Regions from separate parts of the Serratia sp. Sp408 genome, predicted to be linked through region 1. Evidence: predicted binding sites of a transcription regulator. Region 1 holds the regulator's gene; the other holds the start of a gene.
What was found. Region 1 encodes Fur, which represses iron uptake genes when iron is present. Its sites were predicted from a motif close to ATAATAATGAGAACNACTATCAA; they were not measured.

Region 1 (9,814 bases):
TGAACGCGACCGTAAAGACGTAACGGACGGCGACAAATACAAGACCAACCTGTCGCATTCCACCTGGAATGCCAACCTGGATTTCTCCTCCGGCTATGCCGCGGATATGTTCGGTATCGATCTGGCGGCCTTTACCGCCATCGAAATGGCGGAATCCTCCGAAAGTGGTCACCCGAACGAAATTGCCTTCTCCAACTCCAACCATGCCTACGATGAAGACTGGTCCGGCGACAAGAGCGGTATCAGCGTTTACAAAGCGGCGGGTAAATTCAAATACGGTCCGGTCTGGGCGCGAGCCGGCTGGATCCAGCCGACCGGCCAAACGCTGCTGGCGCCGCACTGGAGCTTTATGCCCGGCACCTATCAGGGTGCTGAAGCCGGAGCCAACTTTGATTACGGCGATGCCGGTGCCCTGAGTTTCTCCTACATGTGGACCGACAAATACAAATCCCCATGGAACCTGGAAATGGACAAGTTCCGCCAGGGTGACAAGAAAACCGGTGTGTCTTATCTGCACTCGCTGGGCGCCAAGTATGACTTCAAGAACGATCTGGTATTGGAAGCGGCATTTGGCCAGTCGCAAGGCTATATGGACCAATACTTTGCCAAAGGCTCTTACAAATTTGACGTTGCCGGCAACCCGTTGAGTGCCAGTTACCAATTCTATGGCGCGCGCGACCGCATCCATGATGCCAAGGACGTCAATCCGGCAAGTACCAGCGATCTGTATGACGGCATGGCCTGGCTGCAAGCGCTGACGTTTGGCTACAAAATCGGCCAGGTCGATTTGCGGCTGGAAGGCACCTGGGTGAAGGCGGAAGGCAATCAGGGGTTCTTTTTACAGCGTATGACGCCAACCTACGCCTCCTCCAATGGCCGGCTGGATATCTGGTGGGATAACCGTTCCGACTTCAATGCCAATGGCGAAAAAGCGGTGTTCGCCGGCGCGATGTATGACCTTAGCAACTGGAATCTTCCGGGCTGGGCGGTGGGCGCATCCTACGTTTACGGCTGGGACGCCAAGCCGAGCACCAACCCGATGTATGACCAAAGCCAGCGTTTGAAGGAAAGTGCCTACAGCCTGGATGCACTGTACACCGTGCAGGAAGGGCGGGCGAAAGGCACCTTGTTCAAGCTGCACTTTACTCAATACGACAACCATACCGACATCCCAAGCTACGGTGGCGGCTACGGCAACATCTTCCAGGATGAGCGCGACGTGAAATTTATCGTGATTGCGCCATTTACTCTCTTCTAATGCTCCTTGCCCGGTGGTGACACCGGGCAAGCATGCTCAAGGAACAGCGATGAAAAACCTATTGTTGTTGGTGGCTGCGGTACTCGGGCTTAGCGCCTGCGTTCAGCCGCAAACCCCGCCGGAAGACGCCAAACTGCGTCAGGCCTACAGTGCCTGCATCAATACGGCGGAAGGTTCGCCAGAGAAACTGCAGTCCTGTCAGGCGGTATTGAACGTATTGAAACAAGAGAAACAGCATCAACAGTTCGCCGAACAGGAGACGGTCCGCGTACTGGATTATCAGAGCTGCATTCAGGCTGTACACACCGGCAATGGGCAGGCGTATGACAGCCAGTGCGGCAAGATCTGGCAAGAAATTCGCGCAAATAATCACTGATTACGGATGAGGTCGAAGATGAACATATTCAAATTGAGTGCCCTTGCCGCATTAACGGCCAGCGTTGGCATGTTCGGCAATATCGGCAGCGCCATGGCCGATCAACAGCTGGTGGATCAACTGAGCCAGTTGAAACTGAATATCAAGATGGTTGACAATCGCGCGGCTGAACATGGCGTTGATTGCGCCAAGCTGGGCGCAGACTGGGCATCGTGCAACAAGGTCCTGATTACGCTGGCCAACGACGGCCAAGATATCACCGGCAAGGACTGGGTTATCTACTTCCACAGCCCACGCCAGACGCTGCAGGTCGACAACGATCAGTTCACCATCTCTCACCTGACCGGCGATCTGTATAAATTGGTGCCAAGCGAAACCTTCAGCGGTTTCCCGGCTGGCAAAGCGGTGGAAATTCCGATCGTGACGGAATATTGGCAACTGTTCAAAACCGACTTCCTGCCGCGCTGGTATGCGACCTCTGGTGACGCCAAACCGAAAATGCTGGCCAATACCGATACCGAAGATCTGGATCAGTTTGTGGCACCGTTTACCGGCGATCAATGGAAACGTACCAAGGACGATAAAAACGTTCTGATGACGCCGGCCTCGCGCTTTGTCAAAAACGCCGAGTTGAAAACCCTGCCGACGGCGTCGTTGCGCGGGCAAATCATCCCGACGCCAATGGACCTCAAGGTTCATGCCCAGGACGTGGATCTGAGCAACGGCGTGGCGCTGGACCTGAGTGCGCTGGCCAAACCGTCGGCCGATGTGGTCAGTGAGCGTTTTACCCTGCTGGGGGTGGCACCGACACGCAGCGGTTATCCGATTAAAACCGACATCAAGCCGAACGCCTTCAAGGGCGACCTGGCGGTGGCAGGCGCCTATCAGTTGCAGATCGGCGCCAAACAGGCGGTGGTGACCGGCTTCGATCAGGCTGGGGTGTTCCATGGCCTGCAATCGATTCTGTCGCTGATCCCGACCACAGGCGACAAGAAAATCGCCACGCTGGATGTTAAAGATGCGCCGCGCTTTGAATACCGTGGCCTGTTCCTCGACGTTGCGCGCAACTTCCACCACAAGGATGCGGTGCTGCGTCTGCTGGATCAGATGGCGGCCTATAAGCTGAACAAGTTCCACTTCCACCTGACCGATGATGAAGGCTGGCGCATCGAGATCCCCGGCCTGCCGGAGCTGACCGAGATCGGCGGCCAACGCTGCCATGACCTGAGCGAAACAACCTGCCTGTTGCCGCAGTACGGTCAGGGGCCAGAGGTTTACGGTGGTTTCTTCAGCCGTCAGGACTATATCGACATCATCAAATACGCCCAGGCACGCCAGATTGAAGTGATCCCGGAGGTCGATATGCCGGCGCACGCGCGTGCGGCGGTGATATCCATGGAAGCGCGTTATAAGAAACTGCTTGCCGAAGGTAAGCAAAAAGAGGCCGAGGAGTTCCGTCTGCTGGATCCTACCGACAGCTCCAATACTACCTCGGTGCAATTCTTCAATCGCCAGAGTTATCTGAACCCGTGCCTGGATTCATCAACCCGCTTTGTCGACAAGGTGATCGGTGAAATTGCCCAAATGCATAAGGAAGCCGGTCAACCGCTGAAAACCTGGCACTTTGGCGGCGATGAAGCCAAGAACATCCGTCTGGGCGCCGGTTATACCGACATCAAACAGCCAGAACCGGGCAAAGGCATGCTCGATCTGAGCAAAGAAGACAAACCGTGGGCCAAGTCGCAGGTTTGCCAACAGATGATCAAGCAGGGCAAGGTTGCCGACATGGAACACTTGCCGAGCTACTTCGGTCAGGAAGTCAGCAAACTGGTTAAAGCGCACGGCATCGACAGAATGCAGGCCTGGCAGGATGGCTTGAAGGATGCCAAAGACGCCAAGGCGTTTGCCACGGCGCGCGTTGGCGTCAACTTCTGGGATACCCTGTACTGGGGCGGGTTCGATTCGGTAAATGACTGGGCCAACAAGGGTTACGAAGTGGTGGTTTCCAACCCCGACTACGTCTATCTGGACTTCCCGTATGAGGTCAATCCAAACGAAAGCGGCTATTACTGGGGCACCCGCTTCAGTGATGAGCGCAAAATATTCAGCTTTGCACCGGATAACATGCCGCAGAACGCTGAAACGTCGGTGGATCGCGATGGCAACTATTTCACCGCCAAGAGCGATAAACCGTGGCCGGGCGCCTATGGCCTTTCCGCCCAGCTGTGGAGTGAAGTGGTGCGCACCGATCCGCAAATGGAATATATGATGTTCCCGCGCTCGCTGTCGGTGGCGGAACGAGCCTGGCACCGCGCCAGCTGGGAACAGGACTATAAGGCAGGTCGAGAATACAAGGGCGGGGAAACCCACTTGGTCGATGACAAAAAGTTGCAGCAGGACTGGCTGCGGTTTGCCAACCTGCTGGGGCAGCGCGAGTTGGGCAAGCTGGATAAAGGCGGGGTAAAATACCGCCTGCCGGTGCCAGGTGCGCGGATCGTCAACGGCAAGCTGGAGGCCAATATTGCTTTGCCGGGACTGGCTATCGAGTATTCCACCGACGGTGGCAAACAGTGGCAACGCTATGATGACAGCGCCAAGCCGGCAGTAGCCGGCGAGGTGCAAATTCGCGCGGTCAGCCCTGACGGCAAGCGCTTTAGCCGTGCGGAACCGGTGCAGGCGTAGTGACCAATGCCTCGCTGCGTGTCGGCGGCGGGGCGTTTGGGGTGTGGAGGGGGTAATACCCTGATGAAAGAGGTGGTTTGCCGCTGCATTGTTATCTTTTGTGACATGATTTCCCCGGCGCGTCCGGGGATTTTTTTGCCTGTCTGACAGGCATAAAAAAACCGCCGTCTGGCGGTTCCTTGCTTATTAATGCATCAGCATTATTTTTTGTCGTGCAGCGTATCGTCTTCGCGGCAATCACCGATGGCGCAATGACCGTACAGGTACAGGCTGTGGTTGGTGAGTTTGATGCCGTGCTGTTTGGCAATGTCACGCTGACGCGCTTCGATGGATTCATCGCTGAATTCGATCACTTTGCCGCAGTCCAGGCAAATCAGGTGATCGTGATGGTGCTGCTGAGTCAGTTCGAATACTGATTTGCCGCCTTCGAAATTATGACGGGTGACAATCCCGGCGTCGTCAAATTGGTTCAGTACGCGGTAAACCGTCGCCAGACCAATTTCTTCGCCCATATCAATCAGTTTCTTGTACAAATCTTCCGCACTGACGTGATGGCAAGCCGGATCTTGCAGTACTTCCAGGATTTTGAGTCGCGGAAGCGTGACTTTTAAGCCGGCCTTCTTTAATGCGGTATTGTTGTCAGTCATGCGGATTCAGTCCTGTTACTATGCTAATCAAGTTGAGGCATTTTTGCCTATGGCATCGGTCGGCACAAAGAATTTATTGCGTCTCATTATAGAACCGGTTGACCTAAATGGAAACCGCCGGTTGTTAACAAAGATATATTCGCACCGTTACATGTCACACATGTAACATCTTGATGGGTGGGATAAACCGAACCGCAGTCTACCGTGACGAGGGGGGAAGTTACAATTTTGTAGCTTCTATCGCTTCAATCCGTGATGTCGATAACGGCCCTGCGTTAATCATGCGTCTCGCAGGGCCTTGAACGGCGGGGAAATAACCGCTGCTTAACCTACGATGTCTGCCAGGCTCAGCTCTGCGCTGATTTGCGCCACCCAGCCCTGCACGCGTTCGTCGGTCAGTTCGGGTTGGCGATCTTCGTCAATCGCCAGGCCGATAAAGTGATCGTCGTCTGCCAGACCCTTGGAGGCTTCGAAATGATAGCCTTTGGTTGGCCAGTGGCCGACAATCGCTGCGCCGCGAGGTTCGATGATGTCACGAATGGTCCCCATCGCATCACAGAAATATTCCGCGTAATCTTCCTGATCGCCGCAGCCGAACAGCGCGACCAGTTTGCCATTGAAGTCTATTTCTTCCAGCGTAGGGAAAAAGTCGTCCCAGTCACATTGTGCTTCACCGTAATACCAGGTTGGGATACCGAGCAGCAGAATGTCGAATGCGTCCAGATCTTCTTTGCTGCTTTTGGCAATGTCATGCACCTCAGCCACATCGTCGCCAAAGCTCTGACGAAGAAGTTTTTGGATCATCTTGGCAATGTTTTCGGTATTGCCGGTGTCGCTGCCAAAGAAAATGCCTACGTTAGCCATATCGCGTATAACCTTTAAATTCAATTAATTACAATACTCGACGCCCGGCTTTCGCACCGGTATCGTTTAAAATATCGCCATGGTGAGGAGCCAGCTCCCACCGCTAAACGCGTATCATGCCAGAAATTTGCCCCGGGGTTTTATCGCGTTTATGCGATGCCCGAAGAATAAAATGCGGAGTTGATCCGGCGTCATCCTTAACGCCGCGCCGCGCGTGCGGCTGATAAGATCATTGTTCTGGCTGTTCTTCCGCCAGTTGCGCCAGCAGCATTTGCTCAATGAGCTCGCTGCGACTGATATTACGCTGTTCCGCCAGTTTGTTCAGAGCGTCCACCGCATCCGCGTTGATTTTCAGCTCCACACGCCGCAAACCACGTACTTTATCGCGCCGTAGCTGATTCCGCTTATTGATTCTAAGCTGTTCATCACGGGATAGCGGGTTGGTTTTCGGGCGCCCCGGACGGCGTTCATCTGCGAACAGATCCAGCGTCGTGCGATCCGTTTGTTCTTTTGCCATAGGTAGCGGTACTGCAAGGGAGTTTGCATCAAAAAGCGTTTCACGCTTCCGGACGGTTCGGTTAATACAGTTCAGGTCGATAAAACCTAACCCAAATTTGCCCCCATTCCGGCGTTTTACACCACGCTGGCGACGGCGGCAAAATTATAGCGCGCCATATTACCCCAGCAGATGGAGCAACGACAATGCTTTACTGCGTTGCAAACGCGCTAAGCCGTTATCTTTAGCGCGTTTTTTCGCCAACTGGCCGTCAGGCCTGGTCGATGAAGCGATGAATGGCACGCAGTACCGCATCCGGTTTCTCGGCGTGTACCCAGTGGCCACTGCCAGCCACTTCATACGCCCGTGCCTGCGGGAACTGGCGGGCGATGTCGTCGCGGTAGTCGTTTTTTACGTAAGGCGACAGCCCGCCACGAATAAACAGAATCGGCTGCGGCCAGGCCGGCACCGGTTGCCAGCCAATGATGGTTTCATATTGCTCGATCAGCACCGGCAGGTTGAAACGCCATTCGCCCTGATGGAACGATTTCAGCAGAAACTGAATCACCCCTTCTTCATCCAGCATGGTGCGCATCAGCGCCGCCGCCTGCTGACGCTGAGTCATGCCGGCGGCGCTCACTGCCTGCAAGGCGGCGAAGATTTCATCATGGTGTCGGGTCTGATAAGCCACCGGTGCGATATCGATAACCACCAGTTTGGCAATACGCTCGGGAGCAATCGCCGTCAAGGCCATTGCTGCCTTGCCCCCCATGGAATGGCCGATGACGATGGCACGCTCGATATTCAGGCTGTCCAGCAGCGTAAGCAAATCCTGCGCCATCACCGGATAGCTCATTTCGGCGGCGTGCGGCGAAAGCCCATGGTTGCGTAAGTCGACTTTCACCACCGGATGCTGGCGGTGCAAATCGCGCGCCAGTACGCCGAGGTTGTCAAGGTTGCCGAAAAGCCCGTGTATCAGCACAATCGGCAGCGCGTTTGTCTGTTCGGCCTGGGCGGCCAATAATTGATAGTGTAATTTCATGGCGAAGTTCATGACCTGAAAACATTCTGTTAGGGTATCATACCCATCAGCAAAGAGGTGGGCGGGTGATGCCGGCTATAGGTAATAGTCTGCTTTTGCCCCCAGAGGGCACTTTGTTATGTTTGCTCTCGCGCTTTTAACCTTATAATCCCATAGCTTGAATGCAGAACCCGGTTTCGGATTCTACGTAGAAAAATACAGTACTGGATAAAGATGAAAACTATTGAAGTCGACGAAGAACTTTACCGCTATATTGCCAGCCACACGCAACATATTGGGGAAAGTGCGTCTGATATTTTACGGCGTATGTTGAAGTTTACCGCAGGGCAGCCAGTGCGCCCCGTGTCTACCGCTGCGAGTGGCAGCGCGGAGCCGGAAAAAGCCACCGCGTCGCGCCCACGGGATCGCGTCCGCGCCATGCGTGAACTGCTGCTGTCGGATGAATACGCCGAGCAGAACAAGGCCGTAAATCGTTTTATGCTGGTACTGTCAACGCTGTACACCCTCGATGCGGCCGGCTTCGCTGCCGCGACCGACGCATTGCATGGCCGTACACGCACCTATTTTGCCGGCGATCAGCAAACGCTGCTGGCAAACGGAACGCATACCAAACCGAAACACGTTCCCGGCACCCCTTATTGGGTGATCACCAATACCAATACCGGCCGCAAGCGCAGCATGATTGAACATATCATGCTGGCGATGCAGTTCCCGGCGGAACTGACAGAAAAAGTGTGCGGCACGATCTGATTTAGCGAACCGCCCGTCATAGTGGTCGCGCAACCTTTCGCCCGGCCGCTGGACAGAGGAAAGGGAGAAAAGTTGATGGCGAACAATCCACGCGCCGGGCAACCGGCTCAGCAAAGCGATTTGATCAATGTGGCTCAGCTGACGTCGCAGTACTACGTGCTGCAACCGGAAGCGGGCAACGCCGCCCATGCGGTGAAATTCGGTACCTCGGGTCACCGTGGCAGCGCGTTGCGCCACAGTTTCAATGAAGCGCATATTCTCGCCATCGCGCAGGCGATTGCCGAAGTACGCCGCCAGCAGGGCGTCAGCGGTCCGTGTTACGTCGGCAAGGACACCCACGCGCTGTCTGAGCCAGCGTTTATTTCGGTGCTGGAAGTGTTAACGGCCAACGGCGTCGACGTGGTGGTACAGGAAAACAACGGCTTCACGCCGACGCCGGCGGTTTCCCATGCCATCCTCAGCCATAACCGCTCGGGCGGCGCGCTGGCTGACGGTATTGTCATTACGCCGTCGCACAACCCGCCGGAGGACGGCGGTATCAAATACAACCCGCCGAACGGCGGTCCGGCTGACACCAACCTGACCTCAGTGATTGAAAAACGCGCCAATGAACTGCTGGTGCAAGGGCTGAAGGGCGTACAGCGCCAGTCGCTGGACCAGGCCTGGCGCAGCGGCCACCTGCACGCGCAGGATTTGGTGCAACCGTATGTCGAAGGGCTGGCGGATATCGTTGACATGCCGGCGATCCAACGTGCCGGCATGAAGCTTGGGGTCGATCCGCTCGGTGGTTCCGGTATCGCCTACTGGCAGCGTATTGCCGAGCATTACGCGCTGGATCTGACGCTGGTTAACGATTCCATCGATCAGACCTTCCGCTTTATGCACCTTGACCACGACGGCATTATCCGTATGGACTGCTCGTCCGAGTCGGCGATGGCCGGCTTGCTGGCATTGCGCGACAAGTTTGATCTGGCGTTTGCCAACGATCCGGATTATGACCGTCACGGTATCGTGACGCCTGCCGGTCTGATGAACCCGAACCATTATCTGGCGGTGGCGATCAACTACCTGTTCCAACATCGTCCGCAGTGGGGCGCCGACGTTGCCGTGGGCAAAACGCTGGTTTCCAGCGCGATGATTGACCGAGTAGTGGCCGATTTGGGTCGCAAGCTGGTGGAAGTGCCGGTCGGTTTCAAATGGTTCGTTGATGGCCTGTTCGACGGCAGCCTGGGGTTCGGCGGCGAAGAAAGCGCGGGAGCGTCGTTCCTGCGTTTCAACGGCACGCCGTGGTCTACCGATAAAGACGGCATCATCATGTGCCTGCTGGCGGCGGAAATCACCGCAGTGACCGGCGACAATCCGCAGCACCATTACGACCATCTTGCCAAGCGTTTCGGTGCGCCAAGCTACAACCGCATTCAGGCACCGGCCAGTCACGCGCAGAAAGCCGCGCTGGCCAAGCTGTCGCCGGAAATGGTCAACGCCAGTACGCTGGCTGGCGACGCGATTACCGCGCGCTTGACCGCCGCACCGGGCAACGGCGCGTCGATCGGCGGCCTGAAGGTGATGACCGATAACGGTTGGTTCGCTGCGCGTCCATCCGGCACCGAAGAAGCCTACAAAATATACTGCGAAAGCTTCCTGGGGGCGGAACACCGCGCCAAGATCGAACAGGAAGCGGTAGAGATCGTCAGCGAAG
Region 2 (9,814 bases), on a different contig from region 1:
CAGTGACAGAAACGCTGCGTGGCGCACCGTAGACCGCATAACTGCCGAGGTAGTCGTAATACTCTTTATCGAGCAGGTTATTCACGTTGGCCTGTAGCGAAAACTGCTGGTTAACCTGATAACGCGCCAACAGGTTAACTAACGCATAGCTGCCCTGTTCGGGACGCGATGCCCCCGCCGGGCCGGCGTCGTCACGCCAGGTATGGTTTTGCCAGTTGACGCCGCCGCCGATGGTCAGCGCCTGTAGTGCCGGCACTCGGTAGCTGGAAAACAGCTTCAGCGTGGTGCGCGGCATAAACGGGTTCACCGCCTCGCCATCCTTGTCTTCGGCGACAAAACGCGACGCGCCGAAGGTCATCTGCCAGTTGTCGGTCAACGCGCCGTTGACTTCAAACTCAACCCCGCGGCTCACCGTACCGCTGATCGATTCATACGCCATTTCGGCAGTGCCGGGAATATAGGCACCGGTGCTGACACCCAGGTTGTCCTGCTCGGTACGGAACACCGACAGTGAGGCCGTCAGGCGACTGTTATGCCAATCGCCCTTAATCCCCGCTTCGTAGTTCTTGCCGGTGGTCGGGTCAAGATAGTTGCGGTTGGCATCGCGAACCGTTTGCGGCTGGAAGATTTCGGTGTAGCTGATATAGGCCGAATAGGTGTCGTTAATGTCGTAGATCAGCCCGGCATAGGGCGTCACCGCGTCTTTGCTGCTGGTGGCGGTGGTACCGTTGGCGCGCCAGTCGGTATAACGCGCGCCAACAATCAGCGACAGCGGATCGGCCAGCGAGAAACGCACCGCACCGTAGAATGACTTTTGTCGCAGCGTATCATCGGCATACACCACCCACGGTGACCAACTGCCTTGCGTGACGTTGCCGTCCCAGTTGTTATAGTTGCCGACGTCGGCCGTGGACAGCATCGACTGTGAGTTGAAGTAATAGTTGTTCTGCTTGCTGTAGCTGCCGCCGGCCACCAATTCATGCTGGCGGCCGAACAGCTCAAACGGTCCGCTGGCATAAGCGTCCAGCGAGTCGAGTTTGCGCGTGCCCTTGTTCCAGCCACCGTAGGCCATCACCCCGTCGCCGGTGATTTTATCCGGGTAACCCGAGGCATACATCAGTTTGGAATCAAAGGTGGTTTTGGCGTGGGTTGCATTCACGCGCGCCTGCCAGCCGTTGTCAAAACGCTGCGTCAGATCGGCAAAAATCTTGTTCGACTCCTTGTCCGAATACGCCCAGTCCGGCGCCGGGTTGAAACTGCGATCGTAGTGAGTCCGGCTGCCGTCGCTGTACCAGGTCGGCAAACCGCCCCAGGTCGGGTTGCTGGTGTGGCTCTGCTGGTATTCCCATCCCAGCGATAATTTGGTCGAGTCGGTCAGATCGGCATCCAGTACGGTATACAGAAATTTTTTGCGGTTGCCGTAACGGTCCAGCCAACCATCGCCATCCTGATAACCAGCCACCGCCCGCCCACGCACGCTACCGTCGGCGTTGAGCGGCGTGCTGACGTCACCGACGTAACGCTGCTTGTTCCAGCGACCGTAGCTGGCGGACAGATTGCCGGTCAGCTCACGGCTGTCGGCATGTTTGCGCACCATATTAATCGCCGCAGACGGGTTGCCCGAGCCGGTCATCAGGCCGTTGGCGCCACGCACCACCTCGATGCGCTGATAAATTGCCGTATCACCGGCGGCGTCGCCAAAGTTCCACACTTCATCGACGGTGGTCGGAATATCGTCGTACAGATAATTGTTGATAAAGAAGCCGCGCGAAAAATAGGTCGAGCGATCGGAATCGATATTGTTGGCGCTGATGCCGGTGGTGTTGCTCAGCACGTCGCCGATGGTTTGCAGATCCTGATCCTGCATGCGCTGCTGAGTGATCACGCTGACTGATTGTGGAATATCGCGTGGCGTCAGCGCCATTTTGGTACCGGCGCGAGTTACCGGCACCGCATAGTCCTGCTCCGGCAGCATACTGCCGTTGGCTGTAGCGTCGACGGTAATGGTGTCTTCACTTTCCGCTGCCATGACTACCGGCGTGGAACAACACGCTGCCACCAGTAACGCCAGACTGGAACGTGTAAAACCGCCGACGGCAGACGGCCGGAAGCCGCAGGCATGGTTTCCCCTGAGACGAGAAGCAACGAAGGACATGATAATTCCTCAATATAGTTTTTATTGTGCCAAGGTGCTCGCACCCCAGGCAGGCCACGAATACGTTTATTTGACGGCGCAGACATGCAAAAACAAATGAGAACTATACGCATTAGCTTTAATGGGGTAAACCGCTGTTTCAAAAAGTTCCAAGAAATTTCTTAATTGAGCGTGGGTCAAGGCGGGAGAAGGTAACGGCAGATGACGAAAAGGCGGAAAAAAAGGCGGAGATGACCGAGCGGCACTCTCCGCCAGCGTTCGCCAGGCAATCCCCCGGCGAACGCTAATGCGGTATTTACTTGATACGGGCGTGCATTTCCTGCACCGAGGTCACCTGCTCGGTTGGATCGGCCTTCAGCGCCATGGCGGTGGCAAAACCGCCGTTCAGCGTGGTGTCGTAATGCACTTTATATTGCAGGGCGCTGCGGCGGATCAGTTTGGAATCCTCAATCGCCTGGCGGCCTGCGGTGGTGTTGACGATATAGGTGTACTCGCCATTCTTGATGCGATCCTGAATGTGCGGACGGCCCTCATGCACCTTGTTGACCAGGCGCGGGTTAATCCCCGCCTCACCCAACACCACCGCGGTGCCGTGGGTCGCATCCAGCTCAAAGCCCTGCTTCAGCAGGCTGGCGGCCAGATCGACCACTCGCGCCTTGTCGCCTTCGCGCACTGACAGCAGCGCACGGCCCTGTTTTTTCATGCCGGAGTTGCTGCCAAGCATCGCTTTGGAAAACGCTTCTGCAAAGGTGCGGCCAACGCCCATGACTTCGCCGGTGGAGCGCATTTCCGGCCCGAGAATCGGGTCAACGCCTGGGAATTTGTTGAACGGCAGCACCACTTCCTTCACCGAGTAGTACGGCGGGATCACTTCTTCCGTCACGCCCTGTTCGGCCAGGGTTTTGCCAGCCATCACGCGCGCCGCCACTTTCGCCAACGGCACGCCGGTGGCTTTCGAGACGAATGGCACGGTACGCGCCGCTCGCGGGTTGACTTCAATCAGGTAGACTTCATTATCCTTGACCGCAAACTGCACGTTCATCAAACCACGCACCTGCAGTTCAAACGCCAGTTTTTCCACCTGTTGGCGCATCACGTCCTGGATTTCCTTGCTCAGCGTATAGGCCGGCAGTGAACAGGCCGAGTCGCCGGAGTGAACGCCCGCCTGCTCGATGTGCTCCATAATACCGCCAATCAGCACGCGTTCGCCGTCGCAGATGGCGTCGACGTCCACTTCCACCGCGTCGTCCAGGAAACGGTCCAGCAATACCGGCGCGTCGTTGGAGACGCTGACCGCATTCTGGAAGTAGCGACGCAGATCGACCTCGTCGTAGACGATTTCCATCGCGCGGCCGCCCAGAACATAGGAAGGGCGCACCACCAGCGGATAGCCGATGCCGGCCGCCTTTTCTACCGCCTGGTCGATAGCGGTAACGGTGGCGTTGGCCGGCTGTTTCAGACCGAGACGGTTTACCGCCTGCTGGAAACGCTCGCGGTCTTCGGCGCGGTCAATCGCGTCCGGACTGGTACCGATAATCGGTACGCCGGCCGCTTCCAGCTCACGCGCCAGCTTCAGCGGAGTCTGGCCGCCGTATTGCACGATAACGCCCTTGGGCTGCTCGATGCGCACGATTTCCAGCACGTCTTCCAGCGTGACCGGCTCGAAGTACAGGCGGTCGGACGTGTCGTAATCGGTGGAAACGGTTTCCGGGTTACAGTTGACCATAATGGTTTCGTAACCGTCTTCGCGCAGCGCCAGCGAGGCGTGCACGCAGCAGTAATCGAATTCGATGCCCTGACCGATGCGGTTCGGGCCACCGCCCAGCACCATCACCTTCAGTCGGTCATGGGTCGGGTTGGATTCGCACTCTTCTTCATAGGTGGAATACATGTAAGCTGTGTCGGTAGAAAACTCCGCCGCACAGGTATCCACGCGCTTGTAAACCGGGTGCAGACCGTAACCATGACGCAGTTTGCGCACGGCGCTCTCCGCTACGCCGGCCAGTTTGGCCAGGCGCGCATCGGCGAAGCCCTTACGCTTCAGGGTGCGCAGGAACTCCGGCGTCAGCCCGTTGATGCCGGACGCTGCCACCTGCTCTTCCAGACGTACCAGCTCTTCAATCTGCACCAGGAACCAACGGTCGATGTTGGTCAGGTTGAACACGCCATCGACAGACAGGCCTGCGCGGAAGGCATCGGCGATGTACCAGATGCGCTCGGCGCCGGCGTCTTTCAGTTCGCGGCGTATTTTGGTCAGCGCTTCCGGATCGTCCAGGCTGACTTTCGGATCGAAACCGGTAGCACCCACTTCCAGCCCGCGCAGCGCCTTCTGCAATGATTCCTGCTGGGTACGGCCAATCGCCATGACTTCGCCGACCGACTTCATCTGGGTGGTCAAGCGGTCGTTGGCGCCGGCGAATTTTTCGAAGTTGAAACGTGGGATTTTGGTGACCACGTAGTCGATCGACGGCTCAAAGGAGGCCGGAGTGCGACCACCGGTGATGTCGTTCATCAGCTCGTCGAGGGTGTAACCCACCGCCAGCTTGGCGGCGATTTTGGCAATCGGGAAACCGGTCGCCTTCGACGCCAGCGCCGAGGAGCGTGACACACGCGGGTTCATTTCGATCACGATCAGGCGTCCGGTCTTCGGGTTCACCGAGAACTGCACGTTGGAACCGCCGGTTTCCACGCCGATTTCACGCAGTACCGCCATCGAGGCGTTACGCATGATCTGGTATTCTTTGTCGGTCAGGGTTTGCGCCGGCGCGACGGTGATCGAGTCGCCGGTGTGGATGCCCATGGCGTCGAAGTTTTCGATAGAACAGACGATGATGCAGTTGTCATTCTTGTCGCGCACCACTTCCATTTCATACTCTTTCCAACCGATCAGCGACTCATCGATCAGCAACTCTTTGGTCGGCGACAGATCCAGGCCGCGTTCGCAGATTTCCTCGAATTCTTCGCGGTTGTAGGCAATGCCGCCGCCGGTGCCGCCCATGGTGAAGGACGGACGAATAATGCACGGGAAGCCGACGTCGGCGGCCACTGCCAGCGCTTCTTCCATGGTATGGGCAATACCAGAACGCGCGGTGTCCAGGCCGATTTTCTTCATTGCCACGTCAAAGCGGCGACGGTCTTCGGCCTTATCGATAGCATCGGCGGTGGCGCCAATCATGGTCACGCCAAATTCCGCCAGCACGCCCTGACGCTCCAGTTCCAGCGCGCAGTTCAGCGCCGTCTGGCCGCCCATGGTCGGCAGTACTGCGTCCGGACGCTCTTTTTCGATGATTTTACGTACCACCTCCCAGTGGATCGGCTCAATGTAGGTCGCATCGGCCATTTCCGGGTCGGTCATGATGGTGGCCGGGTTGGAGTTAACCAGAATAACGCGGTAACCCTCTTCACGCAGCGCCTTGCAGGCCTGAGCGCCCGAATAGTCGAATTCGCACGCCTGGCCGATAACGATCGGGCCAGCGCCGAGGATCAGGATGCTTTTTATATCAGTACGTTTTGGCATTTTATCAAGGCTCCTGATTATTTGGCGTTGGAACGGTAAGTCTCAATCAGTTCGATAAAGTGATCGAACAGCGGGGCGGCATCGTGCGGGCCCGGGCTGGCTTCCGGGTGCCCCTGGAAGCTGAACGCCGCTTTGTCGGTATGATGAATGCCCTGCACGGTGTGGTCGAACAGCGATTTGTGCGTCACGCGCAGATTGGCTGGCAGGTTGTTCTCGTCAACTGCAAAGCCGTGGTTCTGCGCGGTGATCATCACCGTATGGTTATCCAGATCTTTCACCGGATGGTTGCCGCCGTGGTGGCCGAGTTTCATCTTCACCGTTTGCGCACCGCTGGCCAGCGCCAGCAACTGGTGGCCAAGGCAGATGCCGAACACCGGGATGTCGGTGTCGAGGAATTGCTTGATGGCGTCGATGGCGTAATCACATGGTTCCGGATCGCCCGGACCGTTAGAGAGGAAAATGCCGTCTGGCGCCATTTTCAGCACCTCTGCCGCCGGGGTCTGCGCTGGCACTACCGTCAGGCGGCAGCCGCGATCCACCAGCATGCGCAGGATATTGCGCTTGACGCCGTAGTCATAGGCCACCACGTGGAACGGCAGCGCGGCCGCGTCTTTGGCTTCCGGCAGCTCGCCCTCAAGCGTCCAACTGCCCTGTTGCCAGGCGTAAGCTTCCTGGGTGGTCACTTCTTTTGCCAGATCCATTCCTTTCAGCCCTGGGAAGGCCTTGGCCTTTTCCAGCGCCAGCGCTGCGTCCGGCGCGTCGCCGGCAATGATGCAGCCGTTTTGCGCCCCCTTTTCACGCAGCAGACGCGTCAACTTGCGGGTATCGATATCGGCAATCGCCACAATGTTGTTGCGCTTCAGGTATTCCGACAGCCCTTCTTCACAGCGGTAGTTGCTGGCAATCAACGGGAGGTCGCGAATAACAAGGCCTTGAGCGTGAACAGCGGAGGATTCTGCGTCGGAAGCATTGGTGCCGACATTGCCGATATGGGGATAAGTAAGAGTAACGATCTGGCGGGAGTAGGAAGGATCGGTGAGGATTTCTTGATAGCCGGTCATCGACGTATTGAAGACCACTTCCCCCACTGCCGTACCTTCTGCCCCGATGGCCCGACCGTGGAATTGGGTTCCGTCTTCCAGAACCAATAGCGCTGACTTAATCAAAACACCCTCCGAGGAATAATCAATCACAATATTTGCATATTAATTCAGATATCGCGATCTAAATCAATGCAAAAACCGGCCTCAAGGCTAATTTTTGGCAAATTGGGCGCATTTTAATGATGGGTGCTCGGTTTGTCTACTCCAAGTGGCATTTTTCTAGTTATTTTTGCATATTTCACGCATTTCTTGCTATCTCAGTCATAAAAACACATGGAAACCCGCAATGGGTAAACGGTTGCGAGCCACAATGACAGAAAATCCGGCGCATCGCCACCTGACGGACGATAACCGGGCGTCAAAAAGGTTAACAAGCCAGTAAAAATCCGAGTTAACCATTAAAAACATAAAAAAAATCAACCTATCACGTCGAAATCGCTATTTTTCATGTTAAAAAAAAGGACAATAAAAATATTGCCCTATTATCATATCGTTATGATTAACTCACACACATCACGATGATGTTCGATAAATTATAACTGGTGCAAACCCAGCACGTCACGCATATCAAATAGACCATTTTGCCGATCTGACAGCCAACTTGCCGCACGAACCGCACCATTGGCAAATGTCATGCGACTGGAAGCCTTATGGGTAATTTCTACCCGTTCCCCGATGTCGGCAAACATGGCAGTGTGCTCACCGACGATATCCCCGGCGCGAATAGTGGCAAAACCGATGCTGTGCGGATCGCGTTCGCCGGTATGCCCTTCACGGGCGTACACCGCACAGTCTTTCAGATCGCGGCCCAGCGCATCGGCGATGGCTTCGCCCATCGCCAGGGCGGTGCCCGAGGGTGCATCCACCTTATGGCGGTGATGTGCTTCAACAATTTCGATGTCGGTATAGTCGCCCATTACTTTGGCGGCCTTCTCGAGCAGTTTCAGCACCACATTGACGCCGACGCTGAAGTTGGCGGCAAACACGATGCCAATCTGCTGCGCGGCATCGCGAATAGCCGCTTTGCCAGCATCGTCAAAACCGGTGGTGCCAATCACCATCGCCTTGTGATGCTCGACGCAAAACGCCAGATGCGCCAGCGTGCCTTCCGGGCGGGTGAAATCGATCAGAATGTCGAAGTCATCCGCCACCTTTTGCAAACTCTCGCTCACGGTCACGCCCAGCGCGCCGATACCGGCCAGTTCGCCAGCATCGGTGCCCAGCAGGCTGGAGCCTGGACGCTCCAATGCCGCCCCCAGCACCACACCCTGTGCCTGCTGTACGGCCTGGATCAATTGACGTCCCATCCGGCCACCGGAACCCGCAATCGCAATGCGAATCTGTGAATCAGTCATGCTTTATCTCTCTTTTTGATTTGATGCCTATTCCATAGGCTATCGATTCAGGGTAACCGCCCCACCTTACCACTGCCAGAGGATTTAAATCATGATTAGAAAATTATGTTATCCCCGGTTTTTTATCAGTAACGCTATCAATGGCTGATAACTCAGCTCGCACGGCGTCAACCGCTGATTGTACATAATCATGCAATTTTGTCGCAGGGCATCACGCACCGATCCTCAGGGGGCCGGCGTGGCCAGACGGCTTTTGTCGGCAAAGGCTGCCGGCGCTTTGCCACTGAGCGTAAAAGCCGAAATACAGGTGAACAACAGCGCAATGCAGCCCAGGATCAGATAGGCCGTCTTAAAGCCATACGCCGCATACATCATACCGGCCGCGTATGACATGACGATCGCCGAAAGCTGCTTGAAAAAACAGAAACCGAACAGGTAGATCGAGGCCGACAGCTTGACGTCGAATTGCGTGGTGATGTACTTGAAAATACCGACCAGCAAAAACGGCACTTCAAACATATGCAAGGTTTTCAGCACGATCACTGCCGGCACCGAATCCGCAAAGGACGATCCGATGATCCGTAGCGACATGATGACTCCAGCGATCAACAAGGCATTCTTGCCGCCAATGCGGTTGATAATCAGCGGTGCGAAAAACATGATGAAGGCGTTGAGAAACTCCCCGAGGGTGGTGACATAGCCAAACGCCTGGGTGCCGGCATGACGATCCGCGAAGAACGAGGTGAAGAAGTTGGCGAACTGCTGATCGAATACGTCATAGACGCAGGCCACGCCGACGATATACAGCACCAGATACCAAAACTTGCGCATCTTCAGCAACTGCAAAGCGGATCGCAGGCTGACCGGGTTCTTGTTCAACGCCAACTGGTCTGCCACCGTCACGGTATGGCTTTTTTCTGGCCGGAACAGAAACAGCAGCAGCGCCAGGATCAGCGTGCAGCCCGACGCCAGCCAAAACGAAAATTGGTTATTGATGGTAAACATGTAGCCGACGATGGAAGCGCAAATCGCCCAGCCGATACAGCCAAACAGCCGCACCCGGCCATATTCGAAATGGCTGCGGCGGCTGACTTTTTCAACATAGGCTTCGATCGCCGGCGAACCGCCGCTGGCAACCAGTCCTAAATAGAGGCCGCACAGCAATGCGCCAAGCCAAAAATGCGTTTGCAGCAGTGGTGATATCACATAGATAAACAACGGCGCCAAAAACATCAGCAATATGATAATCATCCACAACAGATGTTTTTTCAGTCCAAATTTATCGGTGATCACACCAAATACCGGTTGGCAAACCAGGGCAAAGAACGCAGTGATCGAAAACACCAGGCCGGTTTGCTGTTGGTCGAGATGATTGACGTCATGCAACCAGATGGGAAAGAAGGGCAGAATCGAACCAAGAATGAAAAAGTAGAAGAAGCAAAAACCGCTGAATATCCAGAAATTCTTGTTTTTTAGATAGAACATAGCTCGCCATCCCTTTTTGCAGGCGCGGGATCCGCGCCTGTGATGTTATTGGAGGAAGTGATGCGCAGGAGAGAACGGTTAGTGGTATGCCGGCAGCCAGTCGCCGTGAGCTTCGATCAAGGCATCGCACAGCTTGCGAATGTCATCGATGGATAATTCGGCCGAAGTATGTGGATCAAGCAACGCGGCATGGTAAATC

Region 2: fhuE (ferric-rhodotorulic acid/ferric-coprogen receptor FhuE) is a predicted target of Fur. The motif match lies at 2,246-2,268, and genes of this name have one in related genera.

Annotation. Positions count from the first base shown of each region.
Region 1 covers NZ_JBXUFT010000001.1:338,087-347,900, forward strand. Annotated here, with positions in the region: gene chiP (chitoporin ChiP) at 1-1,258, shown strand, start outside; gene chiQ (ChiQ/YbfN family lipoprotein) at 1,308-1,634, shown strand; gene AC2AXP_RS01670 (beta-N-acetylhexosaminidase) at 1,653-4,316, shown strand; gene fur (ferric iron uptake transcriptional regulator) at 4,517-4,963, opposite strand; gene fldA (flavodoxin FldA) at 5,288-5,827, opposite strand; gene ybfE (LexA regulated protein) at 6,057-6,344, opposite strand; gene ybfF (esterase) at 6,595-7,365, opposite strand; gene seqA (replication initiation negative regulator SeqA) at 7,579-8,115, shown strand; gene pgm (phosphoglucomutase (alpha-D-glucose-1,6-bisphosphate-dependent)) at 8,191-9,814, shown strand, end outside.
Region 2 covers NZ_JBXUFT010000005.1:176,353-186,166, forward strand. Annotated here, with positions in the region: gene fhuE (ferric-rhodotorulic acid/ferric-coprogen receptor FhuE) at 1-2,155, opposite strand, end outside; gene carB (carbamoyl-phosphate synthase large subunit) at 2,451-5,672, opposite strand; gene carA (glutamine-hydrolyzing carbamoyl-phosphate synthase small subunit) at 5,690-6,838, opposite strand; gene dapB (4-hydroxy-tetrahydrodipicolinate reductase) at 7,309-8,130, opposite strand; gene AC2AXP_RS16240 (MFS transporter) at 8,356-9,615, opposite strand; gene melA (alpha-glucosidase/alpha-galactosidase) at 9,694-9,814, opposite strand, start outside.